4 regions of the Bacillus sp. JZ34 genome follow, and region 2 is predicted to be linked to each of the others. Evidence: riboswitches for the same ligand, from Rfam matches in the RefSeq annotation. Region 2 holds a riboswitch; each other region holds the start of a gene.
What was found. Region 2 has a riboswitch for S-adenosylmethionine ahead of M1D90_RS00915 (5-methyltetrahydropteroyltriglutamate--homocysteine S-methyltransferase). Riboswitches for the same ligand answer to the same signal wherever they lie in the genome.
Positions count from the first base shown of each region.

Region 1: it holds a riboswitch for S-adenosylmethionine, as region 2 does, so the genes downstream of both, M1D90_RS13210 (YezD family protein) here and M1D90_RS00915 (5-methyltetrahydropteroyltriglutamate--homocysteine S-methyltransferase) in region 2, are expected to answer to the same signal.
Region 3: it holds a riboswitch for S-adenosylmethionine, as region 2 does, so the genes downstream of both, metN (methionine ABC transporter ATP-binding protein MetN) here and M1D90_RS00915 (5-methyltetrahydropteroyltriglutamate--homocysteine S-methyltransferase) in region 2, are expected to answer to the same signal.
Region 4: it holds a riboswitch for S-adenosylmethionine, as region 2 does, so the genes downstream of both, M1D90_RS17145 (methionine ABC transporter ATP-binding protein) here and M1D90_RS00915 (5-methyltetrahydropteroyltriglutamate--homocysteine S-methyltransferase) in region 2, are expected to answer to the same signal.

Region 1 covers NZ_CP096403.1:2,621,537-2,629,294, forward strand. Annotated here, with positions in the region: gene cysC (adenylyl-sulfate kinase) at 1-204, opposite strand, end outside; gene sat (sulfate adenylyltransferase) at 218-1,354, opposite strand; gene M1D90_RS13200 (inorganic phosphate transporter) at 1,380-2,444, opposite strand; gene M1D90_RS13205 (phosphoadenylyl-sulfate reductase) at 2,456-3,157, opposite strand; gene M1D90_RS13210 (YezD family protein) at 3,243-3,359, opposite strand; SAM riboswitch class I at 3,462-3,568, opposite strand; gene pyrE (orotate phosphoribosyltransferase) at 3,732-4,361, opposite strand; gene pyrF (orotidine-5'-phosphate decarboxylase) at 4,358-5,077, opposite strand; gene M1D90_RS13225 (dihydroorotate dehydrogenase) at 5,046-5,981, opposite strand; gene M1D90_RS13230 (dihydroorotate dehydrogenase electron transfer subunit) at 5,981-6,751, opposite strand; gene carB (carbamoyl-phosphate synthase (glutamine-hydrolyzing) large subunit) at 6,748-7,758, opposite strand, start outside.
Region 2 covers NZ_CP096403.1:193,550-201,307, forward strand. Annotated here, with positions in the region: gene M1D90_RS00910 (glycosyltransferase family 39 protein) at 1-454, opposite strand, end outside; gene M1D90_RS00915 (5-methyltetrahydropteroyltriglutamate--homocysteine S-methyltransferase) at 594-1,724, opposite strand; SAM riboswitch class I at 1,798-1,907, opposite strand; gene M1D90_RS00920 (DUF3298 and DUF4163 domain-containing protein) at 2,226-2,909, shown strand; gene M1D90_RS00925 (chorismate--pyruvate lyase family protein) at 3,008-3,538, opposite strand; gene M1D90_RS00930 (LacI family DNA-binding transcriptional regulator) at 3,735-4,709, opposite strand; gene M1D90_RS00935 (ABC transporter substrate-binding protein) at 4,943-6,241, shown strand; gene M1D90_RS00940 (carbohydrate ABC transporter permease) at 6,253-7,191, shown strand; gene M1D90_RS00945 (carbohydrate ABC transporter permease) at 7,188-7,758, shown strand, end outside.
Region 3 covers NZ_CP096403.1:870,331-878,088, reverse strand. Annotated here, with positions in the region: gene M1D90_RS04310 (carboxymuconolactone decarboxylase family protein) at 8-391, opposite strand; gene metQ (methionine ABC transporter substrate-binding lipoprotein MetQ) at 484-1,314, opposite strand; gene M1D90_RS04300 (methionine ABC transporter permease) at 1,328-1,996, opposite strand; gene metN (methionine ABC transporter ATP-binding protein MetN) at 1,989-3,014, opposite strand; SAM riboswitch class I at 3,131-3,238, opposite strand; gene M1D90_RS04290 (SCP2 sterol-binding domain-containing protein) at 3,413-3,769, opposite strand; gene M1D90_RS04285 (thioredoxin family protein) at 3,891-4,199, opposite strand; gene M1D90_RS04280 (toprim domain-containing protein) at 4,225-4,569, opposite strand; gene M1D90_RS04275 (YusG family protein) at 4,632-4,868, opposite strand; gene gcvH (glycine cleavage system protein GcvH) at 4,929-5,312, opposite strand; gene M1D90_RS04265 (arsenate reductase family protein) at 5,374-5,730, opposite strand; gene M1D90_RS04260 (acyl-CoA dehydrogenase family protein) at 5,846-7,630, opposite strand; gene M1D90_RS04255 (acetyl-CoA C-acetyltransferase) at 7,650-7,758, opposite strand, start outside.
Region 4 covers NZ_CP096403.1:3,361,185-3,368,942, forward strand. Annotated here, with positions in the region: gene M1D90_RS17120 (alpha/beta fold hydrolase) at 1-944, shown strand, start outside; gene M1D90_RS17125 (hypothetical protein) at 992-1,333, shown strand; gene M1D90_RS17130 (L-cystine transporter) at 1,379-2,764, opposite strand; gene M1D90_RS17135 (MetQ/NlpA family ABC transporter substrate-binding protein) at 2,891-3,709, opposite strand; gene M1D90_RS17140 (methionine ABC transporter permease) at 3,731-4,381, opposite strand; gene M1D90_RS17145 (methionine ABC transporter ATP-binding protein) at 4,384-5,385, opposite strand; SAM riboswitch class I at 5,485-5,598, opposite strand; gene cspB (cold shock-like protein CspB) at 5,902-6,102, shown strand; gene M1D90_RS17155 (ABC transporter permease) at 6,219-7,160, opposite strand; gene M1D90_RS17160 (ABC transporter ATP-binding protein) at 7,153-7,758, opposite strand, start outside.

The sequences.
Region 1 (7,758 bases), 2.0 Mb from region 2:
TCCGTGCCTGACGTTGTCGCCGTCGAGCACCGTGACCTGGTAGCCTTGTTCAAACAACTCACGCGCTGCGGCATTGGCAATTGTTGATTTTCCTGAACCGCTCAAGCCCGTCAGCCAAACGATCGAGCTTTTATGTTTATTTTTCTCATGATATTCCCGTTTTGTAATGGACGCTTCATGCCAGACAATATCTTTATTTACCAAGAGATGCTCCCCCTTAAGAAACCCCGGCCGTTAAGCCTTTGATTAATGTTTGAATGACTTCTGGACGGCTGAATGTGCTCGGCGGGAACTCGCCGTTTCTCAGCATGCCCCTCACCTTTGTGCCGGACAAAATGACATGATGTTCTTTGCTGTGAGGGCACGTTTTCGCCGTAGCCATTGAACCGCAGACATTGCAGTAGAAGCTGTGTTCGAATTTCAGCGGCGTAATGCCGATCTCTTCCGGCGCGAACTGATCGAACAGTTCCTGCGCTTCATATGTGCCGTAGTAATCGCCGACTCCGGCATGGTCTCTTCCGACGATAAAATGCGTACATCCGTAGTTCTTTCTGACAAGCGCATGGAAGATTGCTTCCTTCGGCCCCGCATAGCGCATCGCCGCCGGAAAAACGCCGAGAAAGACGCGGTCTTTTGGATAGTAGCCGTCAAGCAGCACCTGATAGCTTTCCATGCGGACATCAGCCGGAATATCGTCTGATTTTGTTTCCCCGACGAGCGGATTGAGGAAAAGACCGTCTACTGTCTCGAGCGCCGTTTTTTGAATGTATTCGTGCGCTCTGTGAACCGGATTTCTCGTCTGGAATCCGACGATCGTTTTCCAGCCGAGTTCTGCGAATTTTTTTCTTGTTTCCAGAGGTTCGAATGTGTGGGCCGGGAATTGCTTTACGCTCCGTTTAATGAGAGTGATCGGCCCGCCCACATAAACGCTGCCGCGGTCAAACAATTTTTTGACGCCCGGATGCTCGAGTTCGTCGGTTTTATAGATATTGACGGCTTCCGTTTTCTTGTCCGGCGTATAGATGTCTTCGATCTCGATGACGCCGTATGTTTCCCCATTATAGGTGAGGCGGACGGTGTCCCCCGCTTTTAAGCTTGAAGCTTTTTGCTCGTCAACAGGCAGAGCGATCGGAAGCGTCCATACTTCGCCGCTTGACAGTCTCATATTTTCGACAACGGACAGATAGTCTTTCTCTGTCATAAAGCCTTGGATCGGGCTGTACGCTCCGATTCCGATCAGCTCCAAATCTGAAAAAGCCATTAAATCCAGTTCAATTTCCTGTGCGATATGTTGAAAATCGTATGCTTCATTGACGCGGTTAACCAATACACCGCCGTGTGGTGCTAAACTCATAAACTTGTTTCCCCCTACTTTGTGTTTAAATTCCTCCGCCTTGTTCATGGACGGAGCTGTGCTCTTTTTTGACTGCTCTCATCAGGCTGATCGTCCCGACAGATGCCAGAAGGACGCTTGTGACGACGATGAGAGCATAATAGTCTCCTTTTAATAAAAGGCTGACCAGCATATAAGACAAGCTTAATGAAAGGAACGGCGAGACGACCCATACTTTCAGCATCGTTTTGACCACTTGTTTATGAAAGACATTGCCGCCGTTTTTTGCCATTCCCATCCCTATAATAGAAGATGATGTGACTTGCGCAAGCGGAACCGGCAAACCGAAAATCGAACTGATGATGACAAGCCCGGCTCCTGTTCCGGAAAGGATGATCCCCTCTCCTTTTGAAAATTTCGTTATTTTTTTGCCGTTTGTTTCAAGAACGCGCCTGCCCAGTAAAAGGGCGCCCAGCGCGACAAACAGTCCGCCGTAGAGCGTTCCTTCCCCGACTGTCAAAACATGCGCCGCCACCAGAGGTCCGACAGCATTTGCGACATTGTTCATGCCTGCTGAGAAGGCTTCAAAAAACCCGGTGATCAACAGAATGACCGCCAAAACCTTTGCTTTCTTTCCCGAGGCTGGACGTTTGATCGTTTTTTTCATGATGTTTGCCATCGCAAATGTAAAGGTAAAAGCGACGATTGGTACAACGACCCAAAATGAGACGATGACAAGCAAAGATTTCACATATAAAACTTGGTAAGCAACACCTACTCCGACAACAGATCCGACCGTCACTTCACTTGTCGAAAGCGGGATGCCGAGTACATTTGCGATAAAGAGCGACAGTGCCGCCGAGCCGATAATAATGCAGACGATTTCAAGCGAAATCACCCGTTCGGGAATGATGCCTGAGCTGATCGTTTTCACGACGTTTCCTCCGCCGATGACGGCGCCCGAGAGAACGCCTGCTGCACAGATTATTAGTGCGTGAAACTTCTTTTTGACGGCTTCAGATCCATAGGCGATTCCCATTGAAGCAGCTGCACCGCTCGCTCCGATATTCATCGCAAAAAACATGCTAAATAAAATGGCGGCAAGTTCCATGACTCATCTCCTTACTCGTGTAATCCGCATTCTGTTTTAGCCGATCCGTTCCAGCGGCCTGATCGAAGATCATCCATTGTAAAGGCCGGAGAGGTGCACGGAGCGCAGCCGATGCTCGGGTAGCCTTGATCATGAAGCGGATTATACGGGAGATCGTGCTTTGTCACATATCTCCAAATATCCTTCCACGTCCAATGAATGAGCGGACAAACTTTGATAGACTTGAATTTTTCATCTTTGTTCAAAAAATTCGTTTTGCTCCGCCCGGGCGATTGCTCGCGGCGCAGGCCCGACAGCCACGCCGGGTAGCCTGAAAGCGTCTCGCGGAGAGGAATGACCTTCCTCATTTCACAGCAGGAATTCGGAGCGGTCTTCCATAGTTCGTCCCCATATTCTTTCGCCTGCTCTTCGACGGTAAGCTCCGGTGTTTTCATGATAATCTGAAGGCCTGGATATCGTTCTTTGACAGCGTCGATCGTTTCATACGTTTCTTTAAAATGAAATCCCGTATCAAGGAAAACGATGACCGCATCTTTTTTCACCTTATAAATCAAATCGATCAGGACGATTCCCTCAATTCCGAAGCTGCACGCATATACAAGCTGATTTCCGTAATGTCCGTACGCCCATTTCAAGACGGACAGCGCTCCTTTATAAGAGTCATCTTCCTGAAAAGAGATATTTGGTTCTTCCCATGTGCTGTAAGTAAAAATTTTCGGTTCCCCCTTTTTTCGCCAACAAAAAAACGGCTTCCAGCAGAAAAAAACTGTGAAAACCGCCTCTAGTTTGTCTAGTCAGCTATTTCAATCTTATTTTTTCATTTTTTTCGATTTGAATGACTTTGCCGTCCTGAACAACGAATGTGATCGATCCGTAATTCATGTCTTTCAGCATGTCTTTCATTTTGATGATCACCTTTTCAAGCTGTTCATCTGTCTTCACTTCTAGCTCCTCCTCTGCCCCTAAAAATTAAAATCTTTCTTCCAAATTTGAAAGAAAGACGAGGAACTCCGCTATTCCTTATCTCTCAAAATGAGGGCATTTTGCTGGAAGTAGCACCTTACGCTTCACACGCAGGTTGCCGGGTTTCATCGGACCAGTCCCTCCACCGCTCTTGATAAGTTTGCTTTTGTTATTTTAAAATTTTAGCACAATTCGAACAAAAGTCAACCCGACTTTTTTTATAGGATTAATAAAAAATAAAAATAATCCGATTTTACTATTTTTAAATCTGCAAAAAGACGCAAAAAAAGCCGTTCTCCCATTAGGAGAATACGGCTTTTTTCATTAATCCATCCAAGACTTGCTTTCAGGATCCGCCTTCCATTCTTTCAGTTTGGCGGCATCCTGTTCGCTGATATATCCGCCGGCAAGCGCAGCCTCTGTCAATGTATCGTAATCAGTCAGCGTGCGGTATTCAACGCCCGCTTCGCTGAAGGCGGCGGCGGCTTTAGGAAGCCCGTAAGTGAAAATGGCGGCGACACCGAGCACTTCACATCCCGCCTCTGTGAGAGCGGCTGCCGCTTCAAGGACGCTTCCTCCCGTTGAAATTAAATCTTCAATTACAACGACTTTTTGTCCTTTTACAACAGCGCCTTCAATTTGGTTTCCTTTGCCGTGCGCCTTCGGTTTGCTTCTGACGTAGCACATCGGCAGGCTCAGCCTGTCGGCGGCAAGCGCGGCATGGGGGATTCCCGCAGTTGCCGTACCGGCGATCATTTCGGCTCCGGGAAACTTGTCTTGAATCAGTCCGGCAAGCCCTGAAGCTATATCATCCCTTACTTCCGGATATGAAAGCGTCAAACGATTGTCGCAGTAGATGGGCGACAAGATGCCGCTCGCCCATGTAAACGGCTCGTTCGGGCGCAGGAAAACCGCTTTGATTCTTAATAAATGGTTTGCAATGTCTGTTTTCATGCCTTGGTTCCCTCCCACTCATGTCCTATTCTTCTGTAGGCTGACACAGGATCTTCCGCCTGTGTAATCGAACGGCCGACAACGATCGCCGACACGCCTTTTTCCCTTGCGTAGCCAGGCGTCGCCACCCGGACCTGGTCGTTGTTTTTGTCATCCGCCATGCGAATTCCGGGTGTCACGGTCAGAAAATCTAAAGACGCGGCCCGGTAAATGTGTTCGGCTTCATGGACGGAGCAGACGACACCGTCAAGTCCGCTTTCTTTAGCCAACTTGCTGTAGTGAACAACTGTATCGAGAAGCGGCGTTTCAATCAGCAGCTCTTGCTGAAGCATTTCTGAAGAGGTGCTTGTCAGCTGGGTCACAGCAATTAATGAAGGGCGTTTTCGGCCTGCCGGAGTCCCCGCTTCAAGGCCTTCAAGCGCCGACTCCATCATTTGCTTTCCACCTGCTGCGTGCACATTGACAAGGCTGACGCCTAACCCCGCCAGCCTTTTCATCGCCTTGTATACGGTCGTTGGAATGTCGTGGCATTTTAGATCAAGGAAAATGCGGCAGCCGCGCTCCTGTAACTTTTCAAGGATGGCCGGCCCTTCCTGATAAAAAAGCTCCATGCCCACCTTCACGAAAAGCTCTTCTCCATGAAACCGGTCCAAAAACGCATATGTTTCCTGTGCTGATGCAAAATCAAGCGCGATGATGGGCGGCGTATGTTTCATCCTTCCAGCTCCTTCCGATACACTCGTTCAACGAACGGTATCCGTATTTTTCTAAAACGCGCGGCAAATCGGCAATGATTTCGGGACAAACAAACGGATTAACAAAGTTTGCGGTGCCGACGGCGACTGCGCTCGCACCCGCCAGCAAAAACTCAAGCACATCTTCCGCTGACTGGACACCGCCCATGCCGATGATCGGAATGCTGACTTTTTGGCTGACTTCATGCACCATTCTGATGGCCACCGGTTTAACAGCAGGGCCTGATAATCCGCCGGTTTTGTTCGCCAAGATCGGCTTTCCCGTTTTTAAGTCGAGCCGCATCCCGATCAGGGTGTTGATCATCGTCAAACCGTCCGCTCCCGCTTCTTCTATGGCAAGAGCGATGTCGGTAATATTCGCGACATTCGGCGACAGCTTCACATAGACGGGAACGCTCGCAACCTCTTTCACCGCTTTCGTCAGCTCACTGGCCATTTCCGGCTGCGTACCAAAGGCGATCCCTCCCGTTTTCACGTTAGGACAGGAAATATTCAGCTCGAGCGCATGAACATTCGGCGCTTTGCTGATTTCTTCAGCCACTTCAACATAATCGTCGATCTGCGAGCCGGCGACATTGGCGATAATCGGTGTATCGAACTGTTCGAGCCACGGCAATTCGTGTTCCATGACAGCCTCTAAACCCGGATTTTGCAGACCGATGGCATTAAGCATGCCGGCTTGCGTCTCGGCGACGCGCGGCGTCGGATTCCCGAAGCGCGGTTCGCTCGTCGTCGCTTTAATCATGATCGCACCGAGACGTGAAAGATCGTAAAAGTTCGCAAATTCTCTCCCGAATCCGAAGCAGCCTGAAGCCGGCATGATCGGATTTTTCAATTGAAGGCCCGGCAAATTGACTTCTAGCATCATAACAGCACCTCCTGGGCTTTGAAAACAGGACCGTCAAGGCATACCTTCACATAAGATGTTTCGCTTTCTTCCGTATGGCAGACACAGGCAAAGCAAGCGCCGATCCCGCATCCCATGCGCTCTTCCATTGACAGATAAACCTCTTTATCCGGATAGCGCTGTTTTAAAGCTTTCAGCATCGGCGTCGGTCCGCAGGCCATTATGCAGTCAAACTGAAGCCCCTCGTTTTCAATGACATCTGTAACAAATCCCTTTGAACCTCGGGTGCCGTCTGCGGTTGCCACATACACACGCCCGAAACGGCTGAATTCCTGTTCGTAAAAGACGTCTTTTGCAGAAGCAAATCCTAACACATGGATCGCGTGCACCCCTCTATTTGTCAGCTGTTTGCTCAGCTCGTAAAGCGGCGGAACACCGATCCCCCCTCCGACAAGAAGAGCCGTTTTCCCCGGTTCAAGCGATTCAGCCGGAAAACCGTTGCCGAGCGGACCAAGGACATCGATCTGATCTCCTTCCTGTTTTAAAGACAGGAGACTCGTGCCTTCCCCATCCTTGCGAAAGATGATGGTCACCTGCCGGGCGGCTCTGTTGATGTCGGCGATGCTGATCGGCCGCCTCAAAAGCGGCGTGAGGGAATCTGAGACCTTGATGTGAAGAAACTGGCCGGGAGCGCCGCAAACTTCGGCAATCTCCCCTTCCAGTACCATTTGATAAATATGATCCGCGATACACTTGTTTGAACGGACTGTCATATACCCTTTTCTCATCTGACGGCCGCCTTTTGCTCAATTCTAATCGCCGGCATATGATCGGCGCGGAAGCTCATGCTTTCAAGCACCCGCAAAATCGCTTCCGCCGTATCAAGGGATGTCAGGCAGGCAACGCCGTTTTCAACGGATTCGCGTCTGATTCTGAAGCCGTCCCTTGCCGGCTGCTTCCCTTTTGTCAGCGTATTGACGACGAACTGCGCTTCCCCGTTTCGAATGACATCAAGGAGATTTGTGCCTTCTTCGCCGATTTTCCCGACGGTTTTAACAGGTACGGATGCGTCTCTTAAATAGCCGGCCGTTCCTTCCGTAGCCAATATTTTATAGCCGATCGCATGGAACCGCTTGGCGATCAATAGACCTTCCTCTTTATCTTTATCAGCAACTGTCAGGAGAACAGAGCCGTAATTCGGAATTTGGATGCCTGAAGCGATCAGTCCTTTGTACAGCGCTTTTTCCAAAGTGCTGTCTTTGCCCATGACTTCCCCGGTCGATTTCATTTCCGGTCCGAGCGTGATATCCACTCTCCTCAGCTTTGCAAACGAGAAGACCGGCACTTTCACATATACGCCTTCCTGCTCTTTTTGAAGGCCTTCAGTATAGCTCATATCGGCAAGCTTCCCGCCGAGAATCACTTTTGTTGCGAGATTGGCCATCGGAATGCCGGTGATTTTGCTGAGAAACGGCACCGTGCGGCTCGATCTCGGGTTGACTTCAAGGACGTAAACCTCATCTTTTGAAAGGACAAACTGAATGTTGAGCAGGCCGACGATGTTTAAGCCTTTTGCAAGCTTAATCGTGTATGCTTCAATCTTTTTCTTGATGTCCTCTGAAAGGGATTGCGGCGGGTAAACGGCAATCGAATCCCCCGAGTGGACGCCGGCCCGTTCAATGTGCTCCATAATCCCCGGAATGACGACCGTTTCACCGTCAGAAATCGCATCCACTTCAATTTCCTTTCCGGTCAAATATTTATCGATCAAGACAGGGTGCTGCGGATTGATTTT
Region 2 (7,758 bases):
ACATCCAGGTTGCAATCATCAAACAAAGGGTGAGAATGCTGTCGACGTTGTTTGTATGGCTGACCGCAACGGCAATCGGCGTACACGCCATAATAAGAGCTGAAATTCTGGCCGCCGTTTTGCCAAAAGTAGGTTTTACAATAAAGTACAACAGTGCTACGGAAATCACTTCGGCAATCGCTTCAGGAAGAACGACGCTCCAGCCGTGCACGCCGAACACAAGTGCAAAAAGTGTCTGAATCCAGAGTGCAACCGGCGGTTTATCAACTGTTACAAAGCCTGCTGGATCAAATGATGCGTAAAAAAAGTTATGAAAACTTTGGGTCATACTTTCAACGGCCGCCGTATAGTAGGCGTTGTCTGTGTCACTATTCCAGATGCCGTACAAGTTTAAAGCTGCAGATAATACAAGAATGAAGACCAGGAATATATCGATTTTCCTTTTCTTAATCATTGTTCGATCACCTCACTAAAGAGCATTATAGAAGCCAAATATGATCAAACTATGAACAAATCAAGAAGGAATTTTAAATTGTATAGAGGGGCAAAAAAAAGAGACATGCCGTCAGGAGGCATGTCTCAAATATGAGGTGTTATTTCCATACGTCTTCTGCGATCTCGACGACATGACGCAGTTTTTCCCATTGCTGCTCTTCTGTCAGGAGATTGCCTTCTTCTGTGGAGGCAAAGCCGCACTGCGGGCTTAGGCACAATTGGTTCAGGTCGACGAAGCGAGCTGCTTCGTCGATGCGCCGCTTAATATCATCCGGGTTTTCAAGCTCTCCGAATTTTGATGTGATCAGGCCGAGGACGATCTGCAAGTCTTTCCGTTTGACATAGCGAAGCGGTTCGAAGCCGCCGGAGCGCTCGTCATCAAATTCAAGGAAAAGTCCGTCTAAATTGAGTCCGTCGAAAATCGTTTCTGCAGCCGCATCGTAGCCGCCTTCCGCCACCCATGTTGACTGGAAGTTGCCGCGGCAGATGTGCATGGTGACCGTCAAATCGTCCGGGCGTCCTTCAACTGCTTCATTAATCGTGTTGGCGAAGGACTGGCGCAGTTCATCAGGCTGGCGGCCGAAGGCTTTGATCTGCTCATGTCCTTTGTCTGAGAAAAATACCGACCAGGCCGTGTCATCCAGTTGCAAATAGCGGCAGCCGGCATCGTAAAATGCGCGGATCGCTTTTTTGTAAGCCTGCGCGACATCGTGATGGAACTCATCCAGATCCTCGTACGGGCTTTCTCCAAGTTTTCCTCTGAAAAACAGCATATTCGGGCTCGGAATCGTCATTTTCGGCGTATGTGTGCCCGCAATATCATGAAGAAATTTATAATCTTCCAGCATCGGATGGTTTGTAAAATCGACTTTGCTTGTTACTTTGATTCCGCGCGGCTTCGTTTCAACATTATGAAATTGAATGCCCTTGTCCGCTGTATATCCTTCTACGCCGTCAAGCCCTTCAAGAAAATCGAAATGCCACCATGACCTGCGGAATTCCCCGTCAGTAACGGCTTTAAGGCCAATTTCTTTTTGCTTTTCGACAATGCGCTTGATCTCTTCGTTTTCGACTTCGCGCAGTTGTTCAGCGCTAATTTCACCGTTCGCTTTTTGAATACGCGCTTTTTTTACGGGCGCAGACCTTAAAAGACTCCCCACCTGATCAGCTCTGTACGGTCCGATTTTTTTCCCAGGCGTTTGCTTCAGTACATCGGTTGATTGTGTCATGCTTCATCCCTCTTTCTTTATAGACATAAAAAAGCTCTTCCCGATAAGGAAGAGCTTGATATATTCAATCTCCTCCTTATCTTCAAGAGCACGAACATGCTCTTAAGGATTTAGCACCATTCTGTCATAGACAGCGGTTGCCGGGTTTCACAGGGCCAGTCCCTCCACCACTCTTGATAAGGAAAACCTTTTTATGCAATTTTTTAATAATTTTAATATTAATACTTTTTATAAAAATGTCAATGGGTTTAAAAAAACTATTTGGTTTTTCATTTTCTTCTTCTGCGGTTAAACCGGAGGGCGTATCGAATCAGCGTAAGAATTTTTTGTCAAGACAGTCTTTCAAATGGTCAACAAGGTGCTGAACGAACAGGGTGAATTAGAATATTTTTCAATTTTTATCTCCGAAAATAGAAACTTTCTCGCGAGTTTACCGGTCTATCATGTGTACCTGATTTCAAAATGGGTATGATAAACAATGACAGATTAAGGAGGGTTCTTATGAACAAAAAAACAGTGTTTAAAGCGTTAGGTATGCTGATAACAGGGGTATTGTTTTTTGCGCTGTACGGTGCGGCCGCACTTCCTTCTGCACACGCGGCAAATGAAAAAAAGCCGACGGTCACGAGCCATACTTACAAAAACATTAAGGCTTTGAAATACCCGCAGGTTGCAAATGTAAGCAGCAAATCTCTCCAAAATAGGATCAACAAAGATTTTAAACGTTATATTGAGCAGTCCTACAAAGATTATGTAAAAAACAAGAAAGACGGCCAACAGCACGGATACCAAACAGATTATCAAACGTCCTTTGAAGTGAAATACTGGACCGGCCAAAAGCTGAGCATTCTGACAAGTAATTACGTCTACTCCGGCGGAGCGCACGGAAATACGGCAGTCCGCTCTTTCAACTATGACCTTGCCTCTAAAAAGCGGGTGTATTTATCAGATATCTTAAATACAAAATCGAAAATGGATAAGACAAAAACATACATTTACGACTATATTCAAAAACACAGCGACATTTTCTTCCCGGATGTGAAGAAGAAAGACATCGTCCTTGGTAAAAACACGGCTTTTTATTACACAAAAGACGGCATTGCGATCGTCTTCCAGCAATACGATGTCGCTCCTTATGCTGCCGGAAATCCGGTCGTTGCCGTGCCGAAAACGGTGTATCAATAAATAACAGCCCCTGTTTCGCAGGGGTTTTTGTTTTGAGGGAAGAAGGAATGGGGAGGTTATGGAAGCCTTTTCATGAAGTGGCAGCTGACGGGCATGATTCAGCCCGCAGTCCGTTCGCAGATTTTTTCTAAATCGAATAGCTCGCAGACATAGAACATGCACTGCCGGCCGCTGATAATCTGATATTTTTTAAAAGCATATGTCCGGTCTGCTGAAACAGGTACATGTTGTGTGAAATGTTTTCCCAGGCAGTCGCCCGTACTGAAAATTTCACGCCTTGACTCCAGTTCTGCAATGATTTTCCCGATGGGAAGCCTTTCTGCCTGCAAATCTTGTTTGATGGCGGGCGGCAGTAAGTTTGTTTTAACATAGACATAATTATAAGATAAATAATCATCGCCTGTTTTCAAAGAGGAAGTTCTAAACAAGATGTCATCATCGCGTTGAAACAGCCTCGCTTCTTCAGGTGACAGCTTGTCATAATCAATATTATTTTGCTGAAAAACTTCGATTTCGGCTTTGCCACCGATCAGCGTTTCAATCGCTTTGGTTGTTGAACCATCGGTTTTGGTTAACATGTCTTTTACAATAGCAACTAGAGTTTCAGGAAAAAAGTGGCTTACGCTCAATGAAAGGCACCCCCGTACCAAAATTAGAATTTTTTGAAAACTTGTCTTTAAATTTATCATGTGGAGATGCGTTTGTCTAGAAAAATAAGTTAAATTTTAGGTTAGTAATGTAAATTTTATATTTTTAACAATTGGATAGATCAGGATATGTATGGAAAAAGGAGACGTCAATGTCTCCTTTTTTTGTGCGATTCATTTAAGTCGTCTCTCCTTCTAAAAGCTGTACGGGCAAATAGGTTTCCAGCGGTAAATCATCGAATTCGCCTTCGATGGCTTTGGACAAAATCTCGATGGCCGTCTTGGAAATGAGTTCAATCGGCTGCTGGATGGTTGTCAATTCCGGGAGGATGGACTGAACGGCTTCCGTTCCGTCGTAGCCGATCACCTTTAATTGCCCGGGAATGTCTTTTCCGCGTTTTTTTGCTTCGGTGATGACTGTAGCGGCCATGAGGTCATCGCTGGCAAAAATGCCGTCAGCCGCAGGCTGTTCATCAAACAGTTTTGAGATGATTTCCCGGTAATTTTGATGAAAGGGAACCTCATATGTAATCGGCTGCCTTCCGTGTTGTCGCATCACATCTTCATATGCTTTTCGTCTAAGATTTGCCGGTGTTTTCAGCTCAATTGGTCCGTTGAGATGGATGATGTGCCGGCAGCCTTTTGCAATTAACAGTTCTGTCGCTTTTCTTCCTCCGTCATAGTTATTGGAGCCGATGACGGGAATCGTTTCCGATAAGTAATGATCGATGGCGACAATCGGCAGGTTTTGCCGATGATAGTTTAAGATTCCCCTGTTGTAGGTCACGGCGATGACGCCGTCCACTTGATTTCGCATCAGCATTTCCAAGTATTTTTCTTCTTTGTCTTTGCGGTTCAAGCTGTTGCAAAGCAGCAGTTTGTAGCCCATGGCAGCGCAGATGCTCTCAATATGAAAGGCCAGTTCGCCGAAAAACGGGTTGCTGGAGTTAGGGATGATGAGCCCTATTAAATGAGTTCGTTTACGAAATAAAGAGCGGGCCAAATCGTTTGGAAAGTAATTGATTTCTTCCATCGCTTTATAGACTTTTTCTTTTGTTTTTTCACTAATATAGCCGCGGTTATTTAATACCCGTGATACGGTTGTTGGTGAAACTCCCGCTTTTTTTGCAACGTCGTGAATGCTAGGCTTCATTCCCTTTTCCCCCTGCTAGTTTACTGAAATGGCTTACAATTCTCGTCACGCACTTATTTTAGAGAATCGGACTGATATGTGCAAGAAAATGCCATGATTCTGAGAAATGTACCGGGATGAATAATTGGGGAAAAAATATGTCAACCGGTTGACATGTAAAACCGGTTGACATACAATTCACTTGAAAGCGCTTTTATCTGTTGATTTATGAAAAATGGGGGGAAGTGACAAAGATGAAAAGGTGGCTCTTCGGAATTTTTTCATTGTTACTGATGTTTGCGATGTGGGGCTGCAGCAATAGCAAAAGTGCAAATAGCCAAGATGGGAAAACGCTTACGATGTGGGTGCACGTATCTGATGATAGTGAAGAAGGAAAGGTCTATCAAAAGCGGGTGGACGCTTTTAATAAAAAGTATGCCTCTGAAAATGTCAAGGCCAAAGTTGATTTCATTCCCAGAAGCGGAAACGGTGGCGGATATGAAGACAAAGTGAACGCGGCGCTGACAACGAACACCCTGCCGGATGTGATCACTTTGGACGGACCGAATACGGCGGCTTATGCGAAATCAGGCGTAATTGCGCCATTGGATGAGTATATCAAAGACCAGGACGATTTATTGCCGAGCATTAAGCAACAGGGAACCTACCAAGGGAAACTGTATGCGATCGGCGTCAGCGAATCGTCGGTCGGTATTTACTATAACAAAAAAATGCTGAAGGACGCCGGCGTTGATTTGAAAACGCTGCCAACGGTTGAGAATCCATGGACGTGGGACGAATTCCTTGAGCTTTGCAAAAAGCTGAAAAATAAATATGACAAACCGGCCATCGATATGCAGTTGCAGTCAAAAGACGAAATGCTGACCTATGCGCTATTGCCATTTGTTTGGTCGGCTGGCGGTGATGTCCTTTCAAAAGACGGCAAGAAGTCGGAGGGTGTTTTTAACGACAAACCGACCGCTGCAGCGATGACATTTATTCAAACAATGCTGAAGGAGGGTTACACGACCCGGACTCCGGTTAAGCATGCGTTTGAAACGGAAAAATATCCGATGAAAATGAGCGGTGTCTGGACGGTAACCGACATGGAAACAAATTTCCCTAATGTCGATTATGGGGTGATGCCGTATCCTGTTTCGCCAAAAACAAAAAAGCTTGTGTCCCCTTCAGGAAGCTGGCAGTATGCCATGACACAGACGTCTGAAAACAAGGAATGGTCGGCAAAATTGGTCGATTGGATGACAAACAAGGAATCCAACCTGGAATTGAGCCGTTCGATCGCCGCGCTGCCTGTGCGCTATTCATCAGAGAAAGTGCTGGCAAAAGAATTCTCAGATGAAATGAATGTCTTCTTGCAGCAGCTGAAAGAAACGGGGCACGCCCGACCGGTGACACCGGCATATCCGCAGGTGACACGCGCATTTCAGCAAGCGATCGATGACATCAGCTTCTTTGATCAGCATCAGGATATTCAATCGGTGCTGGATACGCGTGCAAAAGAAATGCAATCAGCCATCGATAAGGCTAACTAGAAGGTGGAACCATGAATAAAATTCCGTTGAAAGAAGCAGGGACGGCCTTTCCGCTGAAAAAAATCCCGGCCAATAAAATAGGGTGGCGGGACAATGTGCTGGCCTATACATTTTTAGGTCCGTCCTTGCTGATTTTGTCAGTGTTTCTCGTGATTCCTTCGATTATGGCGGTTTACTACGCATTTACAGATTATTATTTGTTAACACCTGACATGCGCAAGTTTGTCGGTTTTGACAACTTTATCAAATTGTTCAAAGACCCTATTTTCTTGAAAAGTTTGAGCAACACATTGAAATTTGTTGTCCTTGTGATTCCGTTGCAGATCGGGGCCGCTCTCGGGTTGGCCCTTCTGTTGAATAAAAAGCGCAAGGCCAATACGTTTTTCAAAGTCGCATACTTTAGCCCCGTCGTCATGTCGCTTGTTGTCATCTCCGTTTTGTGGCTGTACTTGCTGAATCCGAATGAAGGAATGATCAATAACGTACTGACGCATGTCGGTTTACCGCCACAGCCGTTTTTGACAAGTCCTGAACAGGCGATCTTTACAATTGTTTTCGTTTCAGTCTGGCAGGGAGCGGGATTTCAGATGCTGATTTTTTTAGCGGGCCTGCAAAACATTCCCGGAGATGTCTACGAGGCGGCGCAATTGGATGGTATGAATAAATGGCAGCGGTTTATTTATATTACATTGCCTTTGTTGAAACCGACGTCGATTTTTATCTTTATTACAACGCTGATCAGTGCGTTTAAGCTCCTCGTGCAGCCAATGGTCATGACCCAGGGGGGACCGGTCAATTCAACGATGACAGTTGTCTATTATATTTATCAAACGGGATTTACCGATCGGATGGTCGGCTATGCAAGTTCAATTGCGCTCTTGTTTGGCACGATAATTGGATTGGTGACGCTTGCGCAGCGCAAGCTGGTGAAGGAGGATGAAGGCGGATGAGAAGGAAATTCGGGCCTTTGACGATTCTGGAATATATATGCCTTGTTTTGCTGGCGGTTCTGTTTATATTTCCGCTGATTTGGATGGTTGCTTCATCGATGAAACCGGAAGCCGATATTTACAACAATATCAGCAGCATTCAAGCGTTTCTCCCGTCTTTTCATCCGTCGGAATGGTTTCAATCCTACAGGGAGGTGCTGTCACGGTTTGATTTACTAATGTATATCGGTAACAGTCTGTTTTACGGTTTGTGTGTGGCGGTGGGAGCGGTCATTATCAACGGAATGGCGGGCTTCGCATTCGCCAAGCTGCAATTCACAGGTAAAAAAGTGCTGTTTACCATATTGCTGGCGCTTTTAATCGTGCCGATGGAAACGATTTTAATCTCGCAGTTTACAATTGTTCATAAGCTCGGACTTGTTGATACGCGCCTTGCCGTGATTTTGCCGGCGCTTGCCGGGGCTTTCAATATTTATTTGTTCCGAAACTTTTTCATGGCGATCCCGGGGGAGATGATTGAGTCGGCCAAGCTGGACGGAGCCAATACATGGCAGATTTTCTGGCGGG
Region 3 (7,758 bases), 680 kb from region 2:
TGAAAAATCAATGCTTCATTTGCTGGAATTCTTCCATCGCCTGCAGAACGAGCGTGACAGCTTGGCTCATGGCCGCGCCCCCGCCAAATGCCGCAGTTACGCCGACCGCTTCAAGAATTTCTTCCTCCGACGCTCCGCAATCCAGGCAGCCCTTGATATGATAAATAATGCAATATTCATCCTGTGTATTAACACTGATGCCCAGTGCGATCAGCTGCTTATCCTTTTCGCTGAGCGCGCCTTTTTTAAAGCATTCCTCTGTAAATTCGTTGTATTTGGCGGCAATTCCGGGCATTTTTTCGGAAAAGATGCCGATCCCTGCTTTATATTCATGCAGTGCGGATTCGATAATGCTTTCTGATTCATGCTGATTCACGTTTTGTTCCTCCATTTTCAGTTGGTAGTCTTTTTTTATTATGAGCCTCTTTTCAAAAAATACGCGAAAAAACCCCGGTTTTCTCCAAAACCGGGGTGTTCTTTCATTTACTCAGAAACAGAAATGACAGAGCCTTCATATTTTTTGTCGATGAACTTTTTAATGTCCTCAGAGCGCAATACGTCCATCAGAGCTTTCACCTTGTCAGAATCTTCGTCGCCTTTGCGGACGGCGATGATGTTAGCGTAAGGATTGTCTTTTGGAGACTCAAGCTCGATTGAATCAGTTTTCGGATTGAGCTTGTTTTGGATCGCGTAGTTCACATTGATGAACACTGCGTCAGCTTCATTGGCTTCGTATGCTTTTGCCGTCATTTCAGGCGCCACATCATTTTTGATTTTGAGGTTTTTCTTGTTTTCTGTAATATCTTTTACTGTCGCATCCACTTTTTCAATGCCTGATTTCAGCTTGATCAGTCCGGCATTTTCAAGCATTGCAAGCATGCGGCCCTGTTCAGCGGCGTTGTTGCTCATAATAATTTTTGCACCGTCAGGAAGGTCTTTTAAAGATTTATACTTTTTAGAGTAAATGCCGAATGGCTCAAGGTGTACCGCGCCGACGTTAACAAGATCGTAGTCTTTATTTTCTTTCATTTCCTGTTCAAGATACGGGACGTGCTGGAAGTAGTTCGCATCGAGATCTTTCGTTGCAAGCGCCTTGTTGATCAGTTTGTAGTCCGTGAAATTTTTGATTTTAAGCTCATAGCCTTTTTCTTTCAAAAGCGGCTTTGCTTCTTCAAGGATTTCAGCGTGAGGCGTCGGCGTCGCTCCGACTGTGATGACTTTGCTGTCTTTATCCCCTTCGCTGCTGGAAGATCCGCAAGCGGCTAAAACGCCTGCAAAAATGATGAATAAAGCTGTTAATAAACCTTTTTTCATGTTGATGTCCTCCCTAACGTTTGTCTAATTTATTTGTTATAAAATCCCCGATAAACTGGATGATAAACACAATAGCTAAGATGAAAATAGTGGCGATGAGTATAATATCGGGATTGTTCATCTGAAAACCGTTTACATAGGCAAGGTTCCCGAGTCCGCCTGAACCGATTGCTCCGGCCATCGCCGTCGAACCGATCAGTGCAATCGCCGTAACCGTAATGCCAGAGATCAAGGCCGGCATCGATTCGGGCAGGAGCACTTTAAATATGATCGTCGATGTTTTGGCTCCCATCGATTTTGCCGCTTCAATCACGCCCTTATCAACTTCGCGCAAAGCGATTTCAACCAGGCGGGCATAGAACGGAGCGGATGCGATAATCAAAGCCGGAAGTGCGGCGTTCGGCCCCAAGATCGTGTTCATTAAAAACTTTGTGAAACCAAGCAGCAAAATAATCAATATAATAAAAGGAATAGACCTGAACACATTGACGATTGCCGAGATTACACCGTTCACGACTCGATTCTGCCAAATGTTTCCTTTTGAAGTCAGATACAGCAGCATACCGAGAATCACTCCGATGATAAAAGCAAACAATAGGGAAATTCCTGTCATATATATCGTTTCATACGTAGCTTCCCACAGCTGCTCCATATCTACGTTTGGAAACAGTTTTTCAAACATTCGTGATCACCTCTGCTTCTACTTGACGGCTCTTGATGAAATCGACCACATCATTGACCTCGTTTTCATATCCGTCGACATGAATGAACAATGAACCGTATGCGCCGTCCTGAGTTTGCGAGATTTTGCCTTGAAGGATGTTGACTTCAACATCGAACTTCCGAATGATCTGTGTGATCAGCGGCGATTCGGCCGCTTCACCGACGAAGGTGAGCTTGATCGTCCGCCCGGATGTCGTTTCTTCGAGGAAATGCTTCAGCGTTTCCTGTGTTTCCACCGGTTCTGTTACCTGCTGAACAAAGCGCTTTGTCATTTCTTCCTGCGGCTTGAGGAATACGTTCAGCACATCGCCTTCTTCCACGACCTTTCCGTTTTCCATGACGGCCACTCTGTGGCAGATTTTCCTGATGACATGCATTTCATGAGTAATCAGGACAATGGTCAGTCCGAGCCTTTCATTGATATCGGACAGAAGACCCAGGATCGAGTCAGTCGTCTGCGGATCAAGCGCTGATGTCGCTTCATCGCATAAGAGAACTTTCGGATTGTTTGCGAGCGCCCGAGCGATGCCGACGCGCTGCTTTTGGCCTCCGCTAAGCTGTGAAGGGTAGGCATTTTCCTTGCCTTCAAGTCCGACAAGCTTTATCAGTTCAGCGACTCTTTTCAGACGTTTTGCTTTGCTGACACCGGCGATCTCCAGCGGAAACGCAATATTGTCGCGGACCGTTCTTGACCACAATAGGTTGAAGTGCTGGAAAATCATGCTGATTTCCTGCCTTGCATTCCTCAGCTTCTTCCCTTTGATCTCACTGATTGTTCTGCCGGCTACTTCAACCGTGCCTGAAGTCGGCTGTTCAAGTCCGTTCAAAAGACGGATCAAGGAGCTTTTTCCAGCTCCGCTATATCCAATAATTCCGAAGATTTCACCTTTTTTAATCGTAAGGGTGACATCCTGGACAGCATTGACATCTCCATGCTTTGACCGATAAATCTTTGAAACATTTTGAAGATTTATCAAAAGCCATCACCTGCTTTCTTGCTCAATTCTCATAGTTGTCTAAATTCCTGATCAAACAATGAAAAAAGCCTTTCTGCACACATGAGCAGAAAGGCTTTTGAATAGTCCGGGCCTTTCTCTCATCTTTCAAAGCATAACGCTTCGTGTGAATTGGCACCATTTCAACACGTGTTGATGGTTGCCGGGTTTCATAGGGCACTTCCCTCCACCTCTCTGGATAAGAGAATCATATATTTATTTTTTGATTATTATGATCGGAATTCTTAAAGTAGGATATCATGCGAAAAAATAGTTGTCAACTATTTTTCGTAAGACAATCGGCCTACGGCGAAAAGAGACGAACGTAAACGCTCGTCTCTGTCCGACTTATACACGGAATGTGCCGATTTTTCAAATTTTTAAAATGTCTCTGAATAAAGATCGCTGTTTTTAAAAAAGCCGTCCGTCAGCCATAAAATCGCTTCAAGCTTCAATAAAGCTCTGAATGAGCCTTTTACTTGAACAGTGCCGCGCTGTACGAGATGCTGCAATGAAATATCGCCGTGAAGAAGGTCAATAATCTCGCTTTGCTCTCCAAAAAAGGTCAAATGAGCTTTCTCTGCAAGAGAAGATTTTTCCATTTCCCCTTTTTCGTTGATCGCTAACGTAAAAGCTTCTTTCTCGCCTTGAAACGTAATCAGCAAAGCCGTTGTCGATAATAGAGGTTTTAAAAAAAGAGCCTTGTCCTCTCTTTCTATCAATCCCATTTTCTCCAACTGTATAACCTCCTGTAAATTGGTCATACTTACAGATTCTCTGTCTGCCGCAGGAGTTCCTTTAGGAATTGCTCGACAAGTTTTTGCTGGTTATTTCCCGAGAAATATGTCAAAACCGCCCTTAATCCACAACATTTTGTTTAATCGTATCGTATAAGTAGGAAACGGAGTGAAAAGCGTATTCTTTTTTGACGACTTGCCCGTTTTTGTAAAGGATAAAGCATGGAACGCTTTCTATTTCCTGCTGCTTGGCAAATGCCGGGGAATAATTGAGATTGTTTTTATAAAAAGGAATGTCCTTTATCATTTCATCAACGACTTCCAGCATTCTTCCGGCCAGCTGACACGTTCCGCAGAACGGCGTGTATACATATAGAAGACAGGTCTCATGTTCAAGCCGTTTTAGCTCTTTTTCTTGGAGTTCTTGCATCTGTTGAACCGCACCTCAATACGTTTTATAATAAATATTTTGTATGTACCCGGATGTTTGAACGAATTAATATTTCTGCAACATGCTGACTCGGGGCGGAAGCGACTTCTTTGTATACCCTATCGATGTATAGATGCGAAGCTTGGGGGAGCTCCCTCGTCAGCTGCCGGCGGAGCTTTTCCCCTGATTCATCGGCATCCACCAGGATATAAACGTCTTTATCAAACAGCGTTTCGGCGAATTCATCGAGTTTTGCCTGGCTGATCGTTCCGTTTGTGCAAATGATATCCACGGGCTCTTCGATGACATGCTTCACTTTTTGCTTATCTGATTTCCCTTCGACGATCATGACTTTTTCATTTTCCGGCATATGGATCACCTTTAAAGATTTACTTGTAAAAAAAGGCAGTGAATGTTCACCGCCTGACTTGATTAACACCAGCCTTGGTGGTCATCACAGTCTACATATTTAGCATCCGGACCGCTTACGGTATCCGCCGTTTTGTAAAATCTCTCATCTTGGAATGAATATCCAGATTTCAACTCGTATTGATCCTTTCCGGTCATTCGGCCGATCAGCTCATTCTCATGGTACAGCTGCATTCCGCCGTTTTTTAATCGGCTTTCCACATGTTCTGTAATATCAATACGTTCTTTTTTCAGCGTCAATTTGGACACCCCCTCTTGATATAGAGTATCCAAACGACACATGGCTATCCTGAATAATCCTTAGTCTTCTTTTATCATGTCCTCATATTGCTCGGCTGTCATCAGATTTTCGATTTCAGAAGCATCGGACGGCTCGACGATAATCATCCAAGCCTTTTCATACGGAGACTCGTTGACGAATTCAGGGCTGTCTTCCAGATCTTCGTTCACTTCGACCACTTTTCCGTTGATCGGGGCATACAGCTCAGAAACGGTCTTTACGGATTCAACGCTGCCAAAAGGCTCGTCCGCTTTGATTTCGTCTCCCACTTCAGGAAGCTCGACAAATACGATGTCTCCAAGTTCGGATTGGGCGAAGTCTGTAATGCCGATTCTGACTTTATCTCCTTCTGTTTTCACCCATTCGTGTTCTTCTGAATAACGCAACTCTTTCGGTGTGCTCATGCTAACCCCTCCATAAAGTGTTTTAATCGATCCTACATTGAAGATATCATATTTTGATGGGTTATAACCAGTATGTCTTAAACTGATCTTCTTTAAAACCGACCGTTACTTTACTGCCGTCTGTCGCAATCGGGCGTTTGATCAGCATACCGTCCGAAGCCAGCAGTTCCAGCTGCTCATCTTCAGACATGTTTTGCAGCTTGTCTTTTAAGCCGAGTTCACGGTATTTTTGTCCGCTCGTGTTGAAAAACTTCTTCAATTCAAGCCCGCTTTTCTCGTAGAGCTCTTTCAGTTTTTCCTTGCTTGGCGGCTCTTCTGCGATATGTATCCCATTGATTTCTTTGCCATGGTCTTCAAGCCATTTTTTCGCTTTGCGGCATGTCCCGCATTTCGGATACCAGTAAAAATCCAAAGCCATACATACACACCCCTCTCATTTAATCGAGGTAATTTTAACACAGATCGAATGAAAAACCTAAAACCGTGCTCCATTCTATAACAGCTAAAAACCCCGCCTAAGCAGGGCTTTTCGTTTAAACGATATATTTCTCAGCTTCAAAGACTCCCTTGGCTGCCTGGCGCTTTTTCTCAATGACATTGACAGGCGTAAAGCGCGTCAATTTGCGGAGCGCGGACAGCATCATCCGCAGCGAATCACCTGATTCCATCGCAATGAGCGATTCCTTGGCATGGCTTTCAATTTCCTGAAAGGCAACTTGTGCAAAAATCTGCGTATAAAGAATTTTCTGGGCGTTTTTGTCTTCCCCGGTTGCCTGGATGGCTTTTTCTGTACGCAAAATAGCTGCTTCCATGGCGTAGACCTGGCTGACAATGTCGGCGATATTCACGAGGATTTCCTGCTCCTGGTCGAGCGCTTTTCCATATTTTTGCGCGGCGAGTCCCGCGATCATGAGCGCGATTTTTTTGGCGTTTCTCAGCAGATACTTTTCCTGTTCCAAAACGCCGTCACCTGGTTCTTCAGGCATGAGCATCATCAGTTCTTCCTGAAGCGCCTTCGCTTTCTCAAACAGAGGAAGCTCGCCTTTCATCGCTTTTTTCAAGTATGTGCCCGGGACGATGAGACGGTTGATTTCATTTGTGCCTTCAAAAATCCGGTTGATCCGTGAATCGCGGTAAGCCCGCTCCACTTCGTATTCCTGCATGAATCCGTAACCGCCGTGGATTTGGACGCCTTCATCAACGATATAATCAAGCGTTTCAGATCCAAATACTTTGTTAAGGGAGCATTCGATTGCATATTCAGCGATCGATTTCGCGACCTGGCGCCCGTCTTTTTGCTCTTCTTCGCTCAAGGTGCCCATTTTGTCTTCAAACAGCCCGACCGTACGATAAACAGAGCTTTCCATCGCATAAAGTCTGGCTGACATAGTGGCGATTTTTTCCCCGATTAAGCTGAACTTTGAAATCGGCGTCTTAAATTGCTGGCGCTGATTGGCGTATGAAGCGGACAGCTCGATGACCCGTTTGGAAGCGCCGATTGTCCCGACAGCAAGCTTATAGCGGCCGATATTTAAAATATTGAAGGCGATGACATGCCCTTTTCCCGGTTCGCCTAAAAGGTTTTCTTTCGGAACTTGAACCTGGTCTAAGATGAGCGTACGGGTCGAAGAGCCTTTGATGCCCATTTTTTTCTCTTCAGGCCCTGTGGAAACACCTTCGTAATCTTTTTCCACAATGAAGGCCGAAAAATGTTCGCCGTCTATTTTCGCGTAGACGATGAAAACATCGGCAAAAGCTGAGTTTGTAATCCATTGCTTTTCACCGTTTAATATATAGTGGGTTCCCGCCTCATTCAAAACGGCCGTTGTTTTTGCCCCTAATGCATCAGATCCGGAGCCAGGCTCTGTTAAGGCATAGGCTGCAAATTTTTCCCCTGTTGCAAGGGACGGCAGATACTTTTTCTTTTGCTCCTCGGTTCCGAAAAATACGATCGGAAGCGTGCCGATCCCGACGTGCGCCCCGTACGATAACGAAAAGCTTCCCGCTCTTGAGAATTTTTCGGTAATCAGCGCCGAGCTGATTTTATCGAGCCCGAGTCCGCCATACTCTTCAGGAACGTCAGCACCGAGAAGCCCGAGTTCTCCAGCTTTTTTCAGGAGCCTGACAGAGTGATCGAAATTGTGCTCTTCAATTTCGTCGATGTATGGCAAAACATCTCCGAGAATATAATCTTCAGTCGTTTTGGCAATCATTTTATGTTCATCTGTGAAATCTTCCGGTGTAAACAGCTGATCAGCCGTCACCTCTTCGATCAGAAAGGCTCCGCCTTTTTTCATATGGTCTTTTGTTTGTTCCATTGTTCCATCCCCCTTGTGATTAAACTAATTCGAATACCCCTGCTGCTCCCATGCCTCCGCCGATACACATTGTTACAACGCCGAATTGCTCGCTTCTCCGCCGCATTTCGTGGATCAATTTCAGCGTG
Region 4 (7,758 bases), 1.2 Mb from region 2:
TTTCGAAAATACACTGCGCCTCTTCGGGCACGCTGTACATTCTCGGCTCAACGCCGACCAGGCCGGCTAATCTCTATGTATTAACGAAAGGACAGACGAAATGGCGGCAATTAACGAAACATTCGGTTCCGGGTTTCTCCGAACAGGAGCTGTCATATCCGGAGGTTGTGACATATCCTTCTTTTGACGGTCTCGCAATAGAAGGGCTGCTGTTTAAGCCGGGCCCGGAAGAAGCGAACGGCTGGACGATTATTTGGCCGCACGGCGGACCGCAAGATGCAGAAACCTTTATGTTCTATGATCTCTTTCAACTCGCTGCGAAAATGGGCTACCAGTTATTCGCCCCTAATTTCAGGGGATCAGCGAATTACGGCTATTCCTTCTTTAAAATGGTTGAACAAGATTGGGGAGACGGACCGCGCCTCGATATGACTGCAGGCATCGACTGGCTTATCGATCAAAAGCTTGCGGACCGCGAAAAACTTTTTTTAATGGGGGGCAGCTACGGAGGGTATATGTCGCTATTGCTTCACGGAAGGCATCCAGAGTATTTCCACGCCGTCGTCGATATATGCGGAGTCAGCAATCTGTTTTCGTTTGTCGAATCCGTACCGGATTTCTGGCAGCCGATGATGGAAAAATGGGTCGGCAACCCTGAGCGGGATTATGAAAAACTGAAAGCCGATTCTCCTGTTACATACCTGGAGAATATGACTCAGCCGATGCTGATCATCCAAGGCGCAAACGATCCCCGCGTCGTAAAGGAAGAGTCCGATCAGGTCGTCAATCGGTTAAAAGCCATGGGGCGGAATATTGAGTATCTTGTTTTGGAAAATGAAGGGCACGGTTTTTCTAAAAGAGAAAATAAAATAAAAGCCTATCATAAAATTTTCGAATTTTTCGAAAGTAACCGCTTATATCTCGCGGCACAGCTTGAAGAATAAAACCGATCAGGACTGGGGATGGTATACGTAAAAAGGAGGTTGACCCTTTGTTTAGAAGAAGATCAGGCATCCATCCCGCTGTATTGGTTTTAGGATCAGCTGCATTGACCGCGGCTTTTTCTCCCGAAATCCGCAAAAGATTGACAGGCATGTTCGCGAAGGGCATGGGAGGTCGACAGCAAGGTAACGGCCGAAACCAGATGATGATGAATCCGGCTGACATGATCAAACAGGCTTTCAATTCCGGAGGACAGTCACAGGAACATCGCCAGTCAGGCCATACGGCAAACGACCAGCATCAATCAAGCCATATGACTGCCCCGGTTAATGTCATGAACGATCAGACTGCAAACCAGACGATGTTCGATAACGACCAAAACTATTCATAAAAAACGGCCCGCACGAGCAATCAAGCTGTGCGGGCCGTTCTTCTTTTACACTTCTGCTTCAATGATATTAGTACGGTCTTGGTACGTGTCTTTTTCAAGTTCATTTGTTGCTTTGCTTGTGACAAGTCCTGACGTCATGCTGCCGCTGACATTAAGAGCCGTACGCCCCATGTCGATGAGCGGCTCAACCGAAATCAGCAGTCCGGCAAGCGCTACGGGCATATTTAACGCCGAAAGGACGAGAAGCGCTGCAAATGTCGCACCTCCGCCGACGCCTGCCACTCCGAAAGAGCTGATCGCAACAACAGCGATAACCGTGAACAAAAATGACGGCTCAAGCGGATTTTGTCCGACCGTCGGCGCAATCATGATCGCGAGCATTGCAGGGTAAATTCCGGCACATCCGTTTTGTCCGATGGACAGTCCGAAGGAACCGGCAAAGTTTGCAATGCCTTCGGGAACACCGAGGCTGCGCTGTGTTTTAATGTTCAGCGGCAAAGCGCCTGCGCTTGATCTAGATGTAAACGCGAATACAAGGACCGGAAACGCCTTTTTCAAGTATGTGACAGGATTTAAACCGCTGAATGTAATGAGCAGCAGGTGAATGATGAACATGACGATCAGCGCCACATATGAAGCGATGACAAATTTGCCGAGCTTGGCAATGCTGTCGAGATCGCTCGTTGCAATCGTTTTTGTCATGATCGCCAATACACCGTAAGGCGTCAGCCTCAGAATCAACGTCACTACACGCATAATGATCGCATACACGGCATCAACCATCTTTTTGAAAAGCTCAGCTTGTTCAGGCTGTTTTCGATTGACCCCGAGATACGCGATTCCAAGGAAAGCCGCAAAAATAACAACGGCGATCGTTGATGTCGGTCTTGCTCCCGTAAAATCTAAAAACGGATTCCCCGGAAGAAGCTCGACAATTTGCTGTGGAAGTGTTTTGGCTTCCATGTCCTGCGATTTCTGTTCGAGTTCCGCCCCTCTCATTGACTCTGCCTGGCCTTGATCCACATGGACAGCCTGCAGGTCGAAAGCAAGTGCGGACGCGATTCCCACCGCAGCAGCGACAGCTGTCGTCGCGATCAAGAGGCCGATGATCAATCCGCTGATTTTTCCGATATTGTGCGTCAGTTTAAGCTTTGTAAAAGCACCCAAAATCGAGATGAATACAAGCGGCATAACGATCATCTGCAAAAGCTTCACATAGCCGCCGCCTGCAATATTAAACCAATCAGATGTCTGCGTAATCGTTTCTGAAGACGAACCATATATAAAATGCAAAGCGAATCCAAAAACAATGCCGATTCCCAGAGCGGTAAATACCCGCTTAGAAAACGAAACATGTTTTTTTTGCATCATATAAAGGAGCGCCATCAGGCCGAGCATGACGATAATATTAATAACAACAAATAATGTCATGGTAACAAAAGCACCCCCAGAATTTTTTACATTTAAAAACTATAGTACAACAAACCTGATTGGTCAAGTAGGAATTATCGATGTATTTCAATATATGACCCGGGAATCAATTGCGCGACTGACATTTTATTCGCCGATGTCTTTCAGTGGAACAAAAGTCGGCAGCTGTGCACCGTCAAACTCTTTTTTGATCAATTCAGCGGTATCGTCTGATTGGTACAGCTCAACGATTTTTTTCAAATCTTCACGGTCCCGGTCTTCTGTTCTGGCCGCAATAATGTTGATGTACGGTGTCGCTGTTTCGTCTTCCAGTTTAATCGAATCTTTGACAGGATGGAAGCCAGCGTCAACCGCTATGCCGTTGTTGATAACAGATGCAGCGACGTCGGGAAGCACGCGCGGCGTTTGCTCTGCGGCCACCGTTGTGATTTTGAGTTTTTTAGGATTTTCTTTAATCGCATCAAGCGTTCCGTTTCCGTCAAATCCGTCCTTTAATTGAAGCAGGCCGGCGGACTCCAACAGGAGCAAGGCCCTGCCCATGTTCGTCGCTTCGCTCGGAACAGCGATTTCCGCGCCGTTTGGTATATCGTCAGGCGAATCATACTTCTCGGAATAAATGCCCATCGGAGCGATGATCGTTGTGCCGATCGGCGATAGTTCAAGATTGCGTTCCTTTTTGAATGCATTAAAGTAAGATATCGTCTGAAATGCATTGGCGTCAATGTCACCGCCTGCCAAAGCCTGGTTCGGCTGAACATAATCAGAATATTTGACGATTTCAAGCTTTAAGCCTTCTTTCTCGGCTTTTTTCTTCACATAGTCCCAGATTCTTGTATCCGTTCCGCTGATGCCGATTTTAATGGTTTTCGCATCAGAGTCTGCCGCACACCCCGCGATCACTCCCGCAAGCAGCAGTAAAATGATAACAAATGTGAACTTTTTCATCATAGCTGTCTCCCTCTCTGTTTATCTTCTTCTCAATTTTTTGGACAGAACGTTTCCGGATGTCTGCAATCCCTGCACAACGATGACGAGAATTGCAACCGTGATGATCATCGTCAGCGTGTCAAACCTTTGGTAGCCGTATGTGATCGCCAAATCCCCAAGACCGCCGGCGCCTATCGCACCAGCCATCGCCGACGCTCCGACCAATCCGACAGTTGCCACCGTAAAACTCAGCACAAGCGAACCGAGCGCTTCCGGAATCAGAAACCGGAAGATGATCTGCCGCGGAGTCGCTCCCATTGCTTCAGCGGCTTCAATGACTCCCGGATCGACTTCAAGCAGAGAGTTCTCGACGAGCCTTGCGATGTAAGGCCCCGCATAAAAAGTCAGGGGAACAATCGCTGCCGATGTGCCGATGGACGTCCCCACAATCAGCCTTGTCACCGGAATTAAAGCAACCATCAAGATGATAAACGGAACGGACCGGAAAATGTTAATGATCATATTGACAACCGTAAAAACTGCCGGATTTTCAAGCAGATGCCCCTTCCTTGTGACAACCAGCAAAATGCCGAGCGGAATGCCGATCACGCTTGAAAATAAAAGCGAGAAAACCGTCATTTGAATCGTCTGAACCAGTGCGTCAATGATTTGGTCATATGTAACAAGCATGCTTATACCTCCCTGATGCGAATGTTTTCTCTGCGGATATATTCGAGCGCCCGCCCGATTTCACCGTCTTCCCCCTGCAGTTCAACCGTCATACTGCCAAACGGAATTCCCTGAAGCTCTGTAATCGTTCCGTGCAGAATGTTGACTTCTACGTCAAACCGCTTTGCCACTTGCGAAAGAAATGGCTTCCCGGAAGATTCGCCGACAAATTGAAGCTGGTAGAGATGCTTCACATTTAATTTTTGAATCGATTCAGGTATCTCGTGGTCGATGGCTGATTTGACAAAGCTTTTGGCCGTTTCGGTTTCCGGCGCGGAAAACACGTCAAACACGCTGCCTGATTCAATGATCCTTCCTTTTTCAATGACCGCGACTTTGTCGCAGATTTCTTTTGCCACATTCATTTCATGAGTGATCAACAAAATCGTGATGTTATATTGTTCGTTGACGCGCTTCAGCAGCTTCAAAATATCGCCGGTCGTCTGCGGGTCAAGCGCGGATGTCGCTTCATCACAGAGCAGAACCTCCGGATTTGTCGCCAGCGCCCGGGCAATGCCGACGCGCTGCTTTTGGCCGCCCGACAGCTGATCCGGATAATCGCGGGCTTTATCCTCAAGTCCGACAAAATGGAGCAGTTCCGTCACTTTTTGCTTGATTTCGGCTTTCGGTGTTTTGACAAGCGCGAGCGGCTCAGCGACATTAGCGAAAATCGTCTTTGAATTTAACAGGTTAAAATGCTGAAATACCATGCCGATCTTCCTTTTAACAGCTCGAATCTCAGCTTTCGACAGAGACATTAAGTCTCTTCCGCCGACGAATACCTTTCCGGCCGTCGGTTTTTCAAGGAAGTTCACACAGCGGATCAGCGTGCTTTTCCCTGCGCCGCTGAATCCGATGACGCCGTATATTTCCCCTTTATCTACATGAAGGTCGATTCCATTGAGCGCATGAACCTTCTGTCCGCCGCTTTCATAGACCTTTTCAACGCCTTCAAATGTAATCATGATGATCTTCCTCCTCTTTTTGGCTAACAAAAAAGGCTCCCTCTTAAAAAATAAGAAGAAGCCTTAGACGACACGAAGTAAATAGAGTGGTCCGCTCTCTTCTTATCTTCCAAGCCCGTACGGCTTGTTGGATGTGGCACAGTATTCTGCTGTATGCAGAACCCGCTGCCGAGGCTTCATAGGGCCAATTCCCTCCGCCTCTCTAAATAAGAAGTGTTGATGCATGAAGTTTTACCTAACTTTACAGCTTCTTTGAAATGTTGTCAATCAGAATTGTGAAAATTTCAAAAACCCGCTTTTCAATGCTTTATTTTTCGCCCTGATTATTAAATTTCACTTTTTTTAAAAAAATTGTGTTTAGCAGTTGTAATTTCGCTTAAACACTGGTAAAGTAAAGGTAATTATTTTTGTTCGAACTATCTTTAAGAAGAAAGTTTTGTAAGAGTTTTCGTCTTGGAAGTTTGTTTTAGAGCAAGAATAGTGAATTTAAGCGTTATCGCTTTAGGAGGAAATTTCATGCTAGAAGGTAAAGTAAAATGGTTTAACTCTGAAAAAGGTTTCGGATTCATCGAAGTTGAAGGACAAGACGATGTATTCGTTCATTTCTCTGCTATTCAAGGCGAAGGCTTCAAAACTTTGGAAGAAGGCCAATCTGTATCTTTCGAAATCGTTGAAGGAAACCGCGGACCACAAGCTGCTAACGTAACAAAAGCGTAAGCTGTGAACCGCTGATCTTCATACAGGACTGCTGACCGAATGTCAGCAGTCTTTTTATATTTAAAAAAAGCCTGACGCCCGGAAAACCGGCGTCAGGCTTTTTTTGCGAAAACCGCTTATGAAGCGATGTCTCTTTTTGTGAATGCACCAAAGGCGAGCACATGAAAAACGATAAAATAGACAGCCAGCACCACAATCGAGAATCCCAGCGTCATGTCTGAAACAAGCGGAGATCCGTCAAAGTATTGAGTGAGATCAGTGTTGGCAAATAAGATGTATTTCACCCAATCAAATTTCGTTGCGAGCAAGTTTGTCACCGTTCCGCCCATTGCCAAAAGGAAAATTGAAATACCTACGGCAAGCGAGCTGTTTCTGAAAACAGCTGAAATCATAAAGGCCATTGTCGCCATCATCAAAAGCGATATTGAATTCAGCAAATAGCTGCCGGCCAAGTGCAGCAGCAGGCTTTTTTCTTCAACGGTTCCATCGGCGTACGCCAAGTGAACCTGGCTGCCGTCGCCTGCCCCGAATAAAGCAAGGCCTGTGATACCCGCGCTTGCGAACAGAATGAAAAGCAAAGCCAATGCAAAAAGCAGAACTGTAAAATATTTTGCCAGCAAAATTTTAAAGCGGCTGATCGGCCTGATGACAAGCAGCTTCACCGTTCCCCAGTTGAATTCATTCGCAACGATTCCCGCAGCCACCGTGATCACAAACAGACCGAGGAGAGGAATGTTGCCGCTCGCGTCGCTGATGAACGACAGGGCCGAATAGTCCCCGTCTTCCGGCAAATCGTGCTTGATTCGATACTCATTAATGGCGGTCGACCGTTCATAGCTTTTTTCAAGTGCCGGATTATTGACCCCTTTAAGTTGTTCTTTCATATCTTTATTTTCCTGCATCAATTCTTTTTTCCAGTCCGGGTTTTGGTCTGTCTCTCCGATCATCTTTGTGAGAACGCCCAGCCCGATGGCAGATAACAGCAAAATCGCAATCATGACATATGTGCCTTTTCGATTAAAAATTTTGATCCATTCATTTACGATGAGATTAAACATGCTGAGCTTCCTCCTTCTCTGCGGTGATTTCCAGGAACCGGTCTTCCAGCGATTTGTTCACAGCCTTCACTTCATATAGGCGGACACCGTTGTCTGACAAGTGTTTGATCAAATCAGGCACTTCATCCTTTTGAAGACTGAGCTCTATCCCGCCTTCCGCTTCGTCAACCTTCATCTTTTTGAAGGCAGCCGCTTCCCGCATCAGAGCCTGATTGTCATCCGCTTGAATATAATAGCGCTTCTTTTCATCCCGAGCGGGTCCGTGCACATGCTGAATATCCCGGAGCTTTCCGTTCTGGATAATGGCGATCCTGTCGCACATCAGCTCCATTTCTGAAAGCAGGTGGCTTGAAACGATGACCGCCATACCTCTTTCTCTCGTCAGCTTTCTTAAATGATCGCGAATTTCCCGGATACCGGCCGGATCAAGCCCGTTCGTCGGCTCATCGAGAATCAAGAGCTTCGGATCGTGCAAAAGGCTTTGGGCCAGGCCAAGCCTTTGTCTCATTCCTAAAGAATACGTTTTGACCTTATCGTTGATCCTGTTTTTCAATCCGACAAGCTCGACGATTTCGTCAATTTTCTGTTTCGTCACGCC